DNA from 2 places in the Spirillospora sp. NPDC048824 genome. Region 2 is predicted to be linked to the other one. Evidence: riboswitches for the same ligand, from Rfam matches in the RefSeq annotation. Region 2 holds a riboswitch; the other holds the start of a gene.

Region 1 (5,395 bases), on a different contig from region 2:
CTGGAGCTGCTCCGGTCGCGGCCCGAGCTGCTGCCGTCCGCGATCGAGGAGCTGCTGCGGTACGACGGCCCGCTGGAACGGGCGAGCCACCGCATCGCGGTGGAGGACATGGAGATCGCCGGGACGCCCATTCCCAAGGGCGCCTGGGTGCACGTCTCGCTGGGCGCCGCGGACCGTGATCCCGCGGTGTTCGACGCCCCCGACCGGCTGGACGTGACCCGCGCCCCCAAACGGCACGTCGCCTTCGGGCATGGCCTGCACTTCTGCCTCGGCGCGCCGCTGGCCCGGCTGGAGGGCCAGATCGCCATCGGCGGGCTGCTGGAGCGTTTTCCCGGTCTCGACCTGGCCGTGCCGGCCGCCGAGTTGCGCCATCACCGCACCGGTTCGATCGTCCGCGGACTGATCTCCCTTCCCGTGCGGGTGTCGGCTTCTCGGCCGTGAACGTGCCGTCGGCGGCCGGGTTCCGGCCGGTTCGGCCGCGATCGGCCGGGTGACGCGGCGGTGATGCCGACGCCGCCGCGGATTTCGGCCTGGACGAGGACGACCTGCGCTCCCGGTTCGAGTTCTACGAGCCCTTCGTCACGGATCACTGAACGGCCGCCCCGCCGCGCTGCGGGCCGCCCGTGGCGGGCGGACCACCGCCTCCGGCGGTCGCCGGAAATCGGTGGGCGCCGGTGTCCGGTCGGGCCCTCCGCCGTTCGTCTTGCTGGTGAAGAGCGGAACCGTCCACCACCGTAAGGAGCGGGCCATGAACCCGACCCTCAACACCATCGACATCGTGGTGTCCGACATTCAGGCCACGATCGCCTTCTACGCCCGGCTCGGCCTGACGTTCACCATCGACGAGGCCTACCCCGACCACGCCGCCTGCGACCTGCCGGGCGGACTTCACCTGATGCTCGACACCGAGAAGTTCCGCGCCTCCGCGCAGACCTCCGGCTGGAGCCGCCCCTCGGGCGATCCGCGCAATTTCCTGGCCTTCGAGTTCGGCACTCCGGCCGATGTCGACGCCAAGTACGCCGAGCTCACCGGTGCCGGCTTCGCCGCCGTTCAGGAACCGTGGGACGCCTTCTGGGGCATGCGGTACGCCACCGTGCTCGACCCCGACGGCAACGGCATCGACCTGTACTGCCCCCTGCCCGCCGAGCAGGCGTCCGCGGGCTGACTGAGGGGTTGCATCCGGTACCGGGGTACAGGTTTATCGTCGGTGTATGGAACTGGAACAGGTACGACCCGGGCCGGGCGAGGCCGGGTGGGCGCCGCAGGCGTGCACCCTGCCGACGGCCGAGCGGCCGCTGCGGGAGGCCGAGTTCGACGCGCTGTTCGGCGAGGCGGTGACCGAGGTGCGGCCCGCGGGGCCGGGACGCGTCCGGCTGGTGCTGCGGTCCGAGCCGGACGTGGCGGGACGGGCGGCCGAGCTGGCGGCGCGTGAGACCGGCTGCTGCTCGTTCTTCACCTTCACCCTGACCGCGGCCGGCGGCGCGCTGACGCTGGATGTGAGCGTCGCGGGCCGGCACGCCGAGGTGCTGGACGCGCTGGCCGTCCGGGCGGCCGAGCTGGCGGGCCCGGGGAGCCGGCGATGACCGGGCCCGCCGTCACCGGCGGGCCCGGCGCGTCCGGAGGGTTGCGCAGCGGGCAGGTCGCCGAGGCGGCCGGCGTGAACCTGCAGACGCTGCGGTACTACGAGCGGCGGGGCCTGCTCGCCGAGCCCGAGCGGACGCCGGGCGGGCACCGGCTGTATCCGGCGGAGGCGGTGACGCTGCTGCGGGTGATCAAGACCGCGCAGCGGCTCGGGTTCACCCTGGAGGAGGTCGCCGAACTGCTGGACGCCGGGACCCACCGGCACCGCCGCGCCGACGCCGGGTTGCAGGCGCGGGCGAGCGCCAAGCTCGCCGAGGTCGAAGCCAAGATCACCGATCTGCGCACCATCGCCGACACGCTGCGCCGAGCCCTGGACGCCGGGTGCGACGACCTTGTCACGTGCGCCGGGGAACGGGGCTGCCCGCTGCCGTTCGCCGACCTGGCCGCCGGCCCCGGTGCCATGGGCACGAGCCTCTCAGGGCGGCACGGTCAGTCGTCCTGGCCGACGTCGAACTCCCAGTGCCACGGTTCGTACGGGTTGCTGTAGGCCCAGGCCGGGTGGATCCAGCCGTACTTCTCAGAGTTGTCCTCCAGCCACTTGAACTGGGGTGAACCGCCGTCCTGAACGCCGTCGCACAAGTCGACGGAGATGCCGATCCCGTGCTTGCTGTTGCCCGGGCGCGCGGCGTAGCCCGCCGGCATGGTCCGGTACAGCTCCTCCTGCTTCTCGTAGCCGCGGTAGGAGCTCCGCACGCACATCTCGTCGCCGAAGTGCTCCTGGTAGGCGGCGTTGAGCTTGTAGAACGCCACCGCGGCGTCGGCCCGCAGGTGCTCGTCCCGCTGGGGCAGCGGGCAGAGTTCGCCGACCGGAATCCGGCCGTTGGGGTAGCCGTGCTCGGTGGCCTCTGACGGCTTGCAGTCGTCCGGCGGTTCGCTCGGCGCTTCCTCGGCTCGCTGGGAACCCGTTCGTTCGGCACGGTCCGCCGGGTCCTTCGCCGAGACCTTCGCAGAGGCGGGGACGCCGGAGTCGCCCGAACCTCCGTCCAGCGGCATCAGCGCGAGGGTGCCGGCCAGGGCACCGGCGAGGACGGCGCCCATCAGCGGCGCGGGGTACTTGGCGTTCCTGACGTGCCGACCTGTCACGGCATCTGCTCCTTCCATACCGCCTACCGGGTTAGCTGACGGATTCGGACGTGGAAGTCGCCCTACGACGCTCCTCGAACATGGAGGGAAGGCGTCGATTCACCCCTGCGAGGCGGCACAGGCAGGTCGGCCTGGACGTCACTCGCGCTGGTTCCCCGGCTCCGCAGATAGCGGACTCGGCGCGGCCGCCCCCACCCTGGGCCGTGGGCTGAGGATGTGGCGGCTCACTGGTCGATGGCCACGGCGCCTGGCGGGCGCCGAATTCGGACAGAAGGTATCAAAAGCTCAAGAGAATGCAAACATGCCACAAACCGACGGCATTCCAGGTCAGAGCCGGTGAAGACCGCGTCTCCGTCCGACCGACCGTGATCACCGGATCTCACGCCGTGATTACACTTCCGTCACGCCGGGACCGGTCCCGGTGGATGACCCCCGACCATGGTCCAGTGAGTCCGGCGGCGGGAGGGGGACGGCGGTGGAGCCGCTTCGGCGTGGTGATCCGCACCGGGTGGGTCCCTACCGGCTCCTCGGCAGGCTCGGCGAGGGCGGGATGGGGGTCGTCTACCTGGCGCGGTCGGGGGCCGGCCGGCCGATCGCGGTCAAGATCGTCCGGCGGTCGAAGGCGGGGGAGCCCCGGTACGCGGCCCGGTTCCGCCGCGAGGTGGAGGCCGCCCGCCAGGTGTCGGGGGTGTTCACCGCGCCGGTGCTGGACGCCGACCCGGACGCGGCGCCGCCCTGGCTGGTCACCGCCTACCTGCCGGGGCTGTCGCTGCGGGAGGCCGTCGGCGGCTTCGGCCCGCTGCCGCCGGACGCCGTCCGCCCGCTGGCGGCCGGGCTGGCCGAGGCGCTCGCGGACATCCACCGCGCGGGCGTGGTGCACCGCGACCTCAAGCCGGGCAACGTGATGCTGACCGCGGGCGGCCCCCGCGTGATCGACTTCGGGATCGCCCGGCCGGAGGACGCGACGGCCGTCACGCGCGTGGGCACGCCCATCGGCACCCCCGGGTTCATGGCGCCCGAGCAGGTCCGCGGGGAGAAGACCGGGCCGGCGGCCGACGTGTTCTCGCTGGGCGCGACGCTGGCGTACGCGGCGACCGGGGCGGAGCCGTTCGGGTCCGGGCCGGCGCGGTCGCGCGACCTGCGGGCGCTGACCACGCGGGCGGACCTGGACGCGATCACCGAACCCTGGCTGCGCGGCCTGATCGGGGCATGCCTGCACGCCGACCCCGGGCTGCGCCCGTCCGCCGCCGGGGTGCTGGAACGGCTGGGACCACCGGATGCGGAGGGGCCGTCCCTGCTGGGCGCCCGGTGGCTGCCGCCGGCGATCGCGGAGGAGATCGACCGCCGGACCGCCGAGGCCGAGACGCTGACGCGCCCCCCGCCGGGCGACCCGCCGGACGCGGACCCCGCGGTCGGTCAGGCGCCGACGGAGGACCCGGACGATTCCGTCCAGGGCACGGCGCCCCCGCCGCAGGGCGTCACCCGGCGGACGGTCCTGGCCGGGGTGGGCGCGGGCGTCATGACGGCGGGCGGCCTCGGGACGTTCCTCTGGCGCCGGACCCGGGACCGGCAGGGCGGCGGCTCGCGGCCGCCGGAGGGGCGGGGCTCCCGCGCGCCGCAGGGGCCGCCACCCGAGGGACGCTCCCGGTGGACGCGCCGCGTCAGCGATGACTCCCTGGCCCTGGCCGCCGCCGACGGGGTGCTGCTGGCGGACGGGATCGAGAAGGACGGGGACGACAGCACCGGGATCGTCCACGCGCTGGATGCGCGCACGGGCGAGGTGCTGTGGAAACGCGACGGCGGCTTCTCCGCCGCGGGCGACGGCGGCGTGACGTACCTGACCCTGAACGAGGGCAGGGAGATCAGCGCAGTCCGCTCCAGGACGGGCGAGGTGCTGTGGACGCATCAGGTCGACTTCGACAGGCTCCCGACCGGCGAACTGGCGGCCGCCGGCCAGGTGGTCGTCTTCGGCCGCGAGGAGATCACCGCGCTGGACGTGGCCGGCGGCGGGCGGCGCTGGACGTCCGGGGCGTCCGCCCGGTCCGGGCTCTCCGCGGCGGACGGGCTCGTGCTGGCCCTGTCGCCGGAGGCCCTGGCGGGCCTGGACGCCCGGACCGGGAAGACCCGCTGGACGTATCCGCTGGACTACGGCGACTCCCAGATCACCGGCGACGGCATGGTCTTCGCCTGCGACCGGTTCGGCACGCTGCACGCGATACGCGCCGGCGACGGCGCTCTCGTCTGGCGGCGGCGGAACGTCGGCGGCTGGGGGAGCCAGGTGGGCGGCGGACGCTTCTACGCCGAGGGACACGACGGCGTCGTGCTCGCCCTGGAGAGCACCACCGGGCGGCAGATCTGGTCGCGCACGCTGACGCGGCTGAAGGACGATCCGCGCCGCCAGGCGACGGCCTACCGCCTGTCCGGCACCACCCTCTACGTCATCTGCGCCGACGGAAACCTCTACGCGCTGGACACGGCCGACGGCCGCGTCCGGTGGACCTACGGAACCGAGAAAGCCATCCGCGTCCAGCCCGTGAGCGCGAACGGGCTGGTCTTCATCGGCGCCGGGGACGGCAGCGTCCGCGCCGTCGCCGCACCAAGCTGAAGGGAAGGGACCACGTGCGACCCCTTGAGCCGGACGACCCACGCTCGGTCGAGACCATGGGACGGC
Region 2 (5,395 bases):
ACGTCCGCCCGCGTCTCGATCTGCCGGCTGACGAGGTTCTGGACGGGGGCGCCGAACTGCGTCCCGGCCGTGACGAGCGCGAGGACGAGCGCGAGGGACCGCGGGTCGCGGGCCCCGGCGCCGCGGCCTCCGGGGCGGTGCTCGGGTGTCGCCGCGGGATCGACTCCCGCCCGGCGCAGGAGGCGCGGAGAGGTCATCAGGAGGTGCAGCAGGCACATGGACCCGGCGACGCCGAGCGCCCCCACGAGCGTGCCCCACAGGACGTCGTTGCGCTTGGCGTGGCCGAGTTCGTGCCCGACGATCGACTCGACCCGCTCGGGCGGCGACTCCAGCAGCGTGTCGTACAGGACGATGCGGCGCGTGGAACCGAACCCGGACACGTAGGCGTTGAGCGCCGTCGTCCTGCGGGAGGCGTCGGCGACGAGGACGTCGTCGACGGGCACGCCGTCCCGTTCGGCCATCGCCAGCAGGTCGCTGCGCAGGCGTCCCTGCTCCAGCGAGTGGAACTTGTTGAAGACGGGCTCGACGGCGATCGGGTAGATGAACGAGACCAGGACGACGAGGAGGAACCCGCCGGCGGCGGCGCCCGTCCACCAGTAGCGCGGGAAGCGGCGCACGACCGCGTACAGGAGCAGCAGGGCGACCGTGTAGATGACCCAGGTGACGCCGAGGGACTTGAGCTGGTCCACGAGCCACGCGGGCCAGCTCTGCGTCGACAGCCCGTACCGGCGCAGCACCGACTCGCTCCAGACGTCGAACGGGAGCCCGGCGACGCGCAGCAGCGTCGTCAGGGCGGCCGCACCGAGGACGACTCTCAGGGTCCAGTGCCGCAGGCGCTCCGGGGAGTGCGGGGGGGCGTCCCCCTCCGACCGGCGGGGCCACCGCCGGCTGCGCGCGGTGACCCGGCCGAGGAACCGTGCGCCCAGCGGGGTGAGACCCAGCGCGAAGATCAGGGCCAGGCCGAGGAGGAGGCCGGCGTAGGCGGGAGGGTTGATGGCCGAGTCGAACGCCTGGGATCGGGCGATCTCGGCGGCGGAGAAGTCCAGCGCCGGATCGGGCTCCACCTGCCCGCCCGCAACCCGATCGGGCAGCGGGTTCCACGGTGTGCTCAGCGCGAGGACGGTGCCGAGGGCGGCGAACAGCGCGGCGGCGGCGACGGCGGCGGCGATCCGGGGCCGCCGCATGGGGCCGGGGTCCCCGTCCCGGCGGGCGCCGGGCCCGGCCCGGTCCGCGTCCGCCTCCGCCTCGCTCATCTGAGCTCCCTCTTCAGGTAGTCGCGCCACAGGGCGGTGAAGCGGTCCCGGGTGAGTCCCAGCACGTCGCTCAGCGCGGTGGCCTCCGGGACGCGCCCGGCGGCGCGGTAGAGCCGCACGAGCGTCGCCTCACCGTACCGGTCGGCGACCATCCGGCAGGCGAGCCAGGCCTCCTGGTAGGACTGGGAGAGGCGTGCGGAGCCGCCGGAGAACGCGTCCGCGGCCGGCAGCGCGGACGGGACGCGTCCCGCGGCGACCTCGCGGTGCAGTTCGCCGGCCGCCGTCCGGACGCCGACCTCAGTCCGGAGGTAGCCGACATAGTCCGCGAAGCCCTCGATCAGCCACAGCGGGGTTCTGCGGTCGCGGGCGCCGCCGGTGGCGACATGGGTCAGTTCGTGGGTCAGGACCACGTCGCGCCCGAGTTCGTTGAGACGGCGGAAGGTGCCGGGGGAGATGACGACGCGGTCCTCGCCGTGGCCGCCGCCGGCGGACGGCGTGACGGTGGCGAGGGCCGCGATGCCGCCGAGGTTCTGGTCCGGACCGGCGAGGGCGGAGGCGAGGCCCGCGTCGGCGGGCACGAGAGCGACGACCCGCCGCGCCCATCCCCTGCCGACGGCGCCGGTGACGACGGGGACGGCCGCGTCCAGGCGTTCCGCGATCTCTTCCAGGCCGGGGGCCCCGGCGGCTGCGGCGTCGCCGATGACGAGGCTCGCGCGGCCCTTGACCACCGTCAGGGGGCCGCCGTCCCAGATGGCGGCGTCGTCCTCGAAGCCGTGGGACGACCCGTCGCCGACGATCGTCCAGACGCCGGAGCCGGGGGCGAGCGCCAGGTAGCGGGTGCGGACGACGTCGCCCCGGTCGAACCCCCGCAACCTGGAGCGCACCTCCAATCGGACGACCGCGACCCCCTGCTCGTCGTCCATCGACTGGGTGCCGATGGCACGTTCCTCCCAGCCGTCCAGGGGGAGCTTGCGGAGGTTGGCGTACAAGCGGGACTGGGCGTCCTGGAACGCGGCGGGGGCGGAGGCCACCGTCGCGAGGAAGGCCGCCGGGTTTCCGTCCTTCACCGCCCGCGCGCGGTTGGCGAGGACGGCGGCGGCGTCCGCGGGGCTGAACGCTCCGGCGGCCTGCGCGGCGTTGGGGGGCGGCGTCGCCTGGGCGTCCGGCGCTCCGTCGTCGCCGGAACGTGTGCCGAGGAGCCCCGCGCCGGCGCCCAGCAGCACGGCGGCCCCGCCGGCGCCCAGGGCGAGTGCCCTGCGGCGCGTGACGGGGCCGCCGTTTCCGGCCTGCCCGGGACCGTCCTCCATGCGCGTGATCCTATGCAGCCGGCGGGGGAGGAGGGGACGTCAGGACCTGTACTCGGGGTAGCCGTAGCCGACGACGGTGCCGGTCGAGCGTTCCCTGACCCGGACGGCGTTGTCGGTGTTGCCCTCGACCGCCTCGATGGTGCCGTCGTCGATCTTCTTGGTCACCATGCCGACGTGGACGATGTCGCCGATGTCCTTGCCGCCGTTCCAGGCGTAGAAGACGATCGCGCCGGGCTTGGGCTCGGTGCCCCAGCGCCCCTGGTCCCGGAACCACTCGGCGTGGGCGATGGTCCAGGCGTCGCTGCCGAACTGGTCGCTGAGGCCGATCTGCTCGCCGATCCATGAGACGAACATGTCGCACCAGGCGGCGTCGTCGTACGCCTGGACGGAGCCGCCGTCGCGCGCGACGGTCTCCTTGGCGCGGGCGGATTCCACGTACCACGTGTTGAACTTGGTCTTGCCGCTGCCGTCCTCCGCGATGCCGACCTGCGCCCTGGCGAGCTCGATGGCCTCGCCGGCGGTGGGCCGCGAATCCTCTGACGGCTTCTTGGGGGCGCCGGACTGCGGTCGGCCCTTTCCGGTGGGCTCGCCCTCCTTGCCACCGTCCTTGGACTTACTCCGGTTCTCGTCCTTGGAGCCGGACCTGTCCTTGGACGAGGACTTGGAACCGGGTGTGGACTTGCCCGCGTCCCCGCCGGCGGCCGGGCCGGCCGCGGCGGCGTGGGTGGGAACGGAGGCGAACGGCAGGACCGACGCCTGCGCGGTGGCCGCGGCGGTGCCGAGAACGGCGGCGCCGACGATCACGCCGCCGGCCGTCCGCCAGGTGATGGCCAAGGTACTGGGCTTGCGGTGCTTGCCCGGAATCTTCTTGCGATGCGCGCCTGGCATGGGGGATCTCCTGACTTCCATGCCGCCTACCGGGTTAGCTGACGGGTTCGGGCGTGGAAGCCGCCCTACGGCCCGCTGGGCAGGCCGATTCACCCCGAAAGGACACAGTGGGTCCCCGGCTCCGCGCTCCCGTGCGTCTGGGCACGGTGAACCGCGGACTCGGCGGTGGCGGCCCGGGGGCGGGCACGCCGGTTCGGATGGGGGTTCCGCCGGGCGGGGGCGCCCGTGCGGAAGGAAGGGAAAGCCGGGCGTGGCCGCACTCGGGCGGCCACGCCCAGGTAACGCTGCGGGTTTCTCTCCTTCTTCTTCCAGACGCCTACCGGGTTAGCTGACGGGTTCGGGCGTGGAAGTGGCCCTACGGCGGGCTCCCACCGTTCGGCGGTGAGAGACGCACCGATTCACCCCGGGTGCCGGAATGCCCGTCCAGGGACGGTCCCTGGACTCCGGCGGATATGGGTCCCCGGTTCCGCTCGTCGGCGGATTCGGCGCTGCCGCTGCGATCCTGGGGGCGTGATGGGGCCCGTGCGCGGGACCTGTCTCCCGCGTGCGAAAGAGCGGCGCCTGATGTTGTGTGTGCGGACGGCGGCCCGTTTGCGGGGACCGTCCTGGGCCTGATCCGCGGGATCCGCCGTGGCAGCGCTCTCAGCGCCATGCACGCTGCGGGCGTGCGCACGGTGGGCCGGGCCGGCCGGGTCTGCTGGGAGACCGTCTGCGGTACCCGTCGGGTACCGGGGGGCGACGCGTGGATCGTGCCGCCGGGGGGAGCGGCACGTGGCTCGCGCCGCAGTCACGCGGCAGCTGGATGTGCCGCGCGGGGGCCGTTGCGCCTGGTGGGCGCCTCGGGGCCACGGCGTCTGGAGGGCGCCGTGAGTGGTGACAACGTACCAAAGCCCCAACAGATGGCAAACCCCCCCAAAATCAACAACGGACCAGGTCAAGCCTGGTCCGCTGTCACAAAGGGCTCCGTCACGCCCATCGCGGGCGCTCCGGTGCGGGGCGTCAGGGGCGCCCGGCGCCGTAGTAGTTGCTCAGGTAGTAGCCCGAGGTGATGCTCACGACCTCGACGTTCTTGCCGGTGCGCGGCGCGTGGATCATCTTGCCGCCGCCCACGTACATGCCCATGTGCCCGAGGCCGCTGAAGAACACCAGGTCGCCGGGCTGCAGGTTGCTCTTGGACACCCGCTTGGTGGCGGCGTACTGGGTGTTGGTGGTGCGGGTGATGTTCACGCCCGCCGCGGCCCACGCCTTCATCGTCAGGCCGGAGCAGTCGTAGGAGTTCGGGCCGGTGGCGCCGTAGGAGTACGGCTTGCCGAGCTGGGCGTAGGCGAAGTTGAGCGCCACGCGGGCCGAGCCGCTGGCCGGGCCGTTGTAGGTGCCGCCGACGCTGCCCGAGCCGCCGGACGAGGTCCCGCCGCCGAGCCGCCGCAGCAGGGCCTTCTGCTTGGCGACCTCCTTGTCGAGCTTCTTCTTCTGCTCCTTCAGCTCCGTGCTCTTGGCCTTCACATCGTCGTAGGAGGCCTTGGCCTGCGCCTCCTCGCGGCGGAGCCGCTGGGCGGTCGCGAGGAACTGGGTCAGCTGGGAGCTGCGCTCGTGCGACAGATGCGAGAAGACGGCCGCCTGGTCCAGGATCGCCTGCGGGTCGCCGGTGCCGACGAAGCCGGTGACGTTGGCCGTGTCACCGTTCTTGTACGCGGCGGCCGCCATCTGGGCGATCTTGGCGCGCTGCTCCTCGAAGGCGGCCTGCTCCCGCTTGCTCGACTTGCTCGCGACCTTGTACTTCTTCTTGGCGATCTTGAGCTTCTCGTTGAGCTGGTTGAACTTCTCGACCTTCTGGTCCATCTCCTCGGCCAGCTTGTCGAGCTTCTTCTGGACCTGCGCCCTGGTCGGCTCGGGCTCGGCGTGCGCCACGACCGGGGGAGACGCGAGGGAGACCGTCAGCGTCAGGCA

The links. Region 2 has a riboswitch for cyclic di-AMP ahead of ACGFIS_RS08510 (CHAP domain-containing protein). Riboswitches for the same ligand answer to the same signal wherever they lie in the genome.
Region 1: it holds a riboswitch for cyclic di-AMP, as region 2 does, so the genes downstream of both, ACGFIS_RS20135 (D-alanyl-D-alanine carboxypeptidase family protein) here and ACGFIS_RS08510 (CHAP domain-containing protein) in region 2, are expected to answer to the same signal.

What each region holds. Positions count from the first base shown of each region.
Region 1 covers NZ_JBICUS010000009.1:209,392-214,786, forward strand. Annotated here, with positions in the region: gene ACGFIS_RS20115 (cytochrome P450) at 1-441, shown strand, start outside; gene ACGFIS_RS20120 (VOC family protein) at 749-1,165, shown strand; gene ACGFIS_RS20125 (hypothetical protein) at 1,212-1,583, shown strand; gene ACGFIS_RS20130 (MerR family transcriptional regulator) at 1,580-2,128, shown strand; gene ACGFIS_RS20135 (D-alanyl-D-alanine carboxypeptidase family protein) at 2,071-2,724, opposite strand; cyclic di-AMP (ydaO/yuaA leader) riboswitch at 2,731-2,916, opposite strand; gene ACGFIS_RS20140 (PQQ-binding-like beta-propeller repeat protein) at 3,200-5,329, shown strand; gene ACGFIS_RS20145 (serine/threonine-protein kinase) at 5,344-5,395, shown strand, end outside.
Region 2 covers NZ_JBICUS010000003.1:451,482-456,876, reverse strand. Annotated here, with positions in the region: gene ACGFIS_RS08520 (M48 family metallopeptidase) at 1-1,253, opposite strand, end outside; gene ACGFIS_RS08515 (hypothetical protein) at 1,250-2,560, opposite strand; gene ACGFIS_RS08510 (CHAP domain-containing protein) at 2,600-3,448, opposite strand; cyclic di-AMP (ydaO/yuaA leader) riboswitch at 3,457-3,623, opposite strand; cyclic di-AMP (ydaO/yuaA leader) riboswitch at 3,747-3,946, opposite strand; gene ACGFIS_RS08505 (NlpC/P60 family protein) at 4,448-5,395, opposite strand, start outside.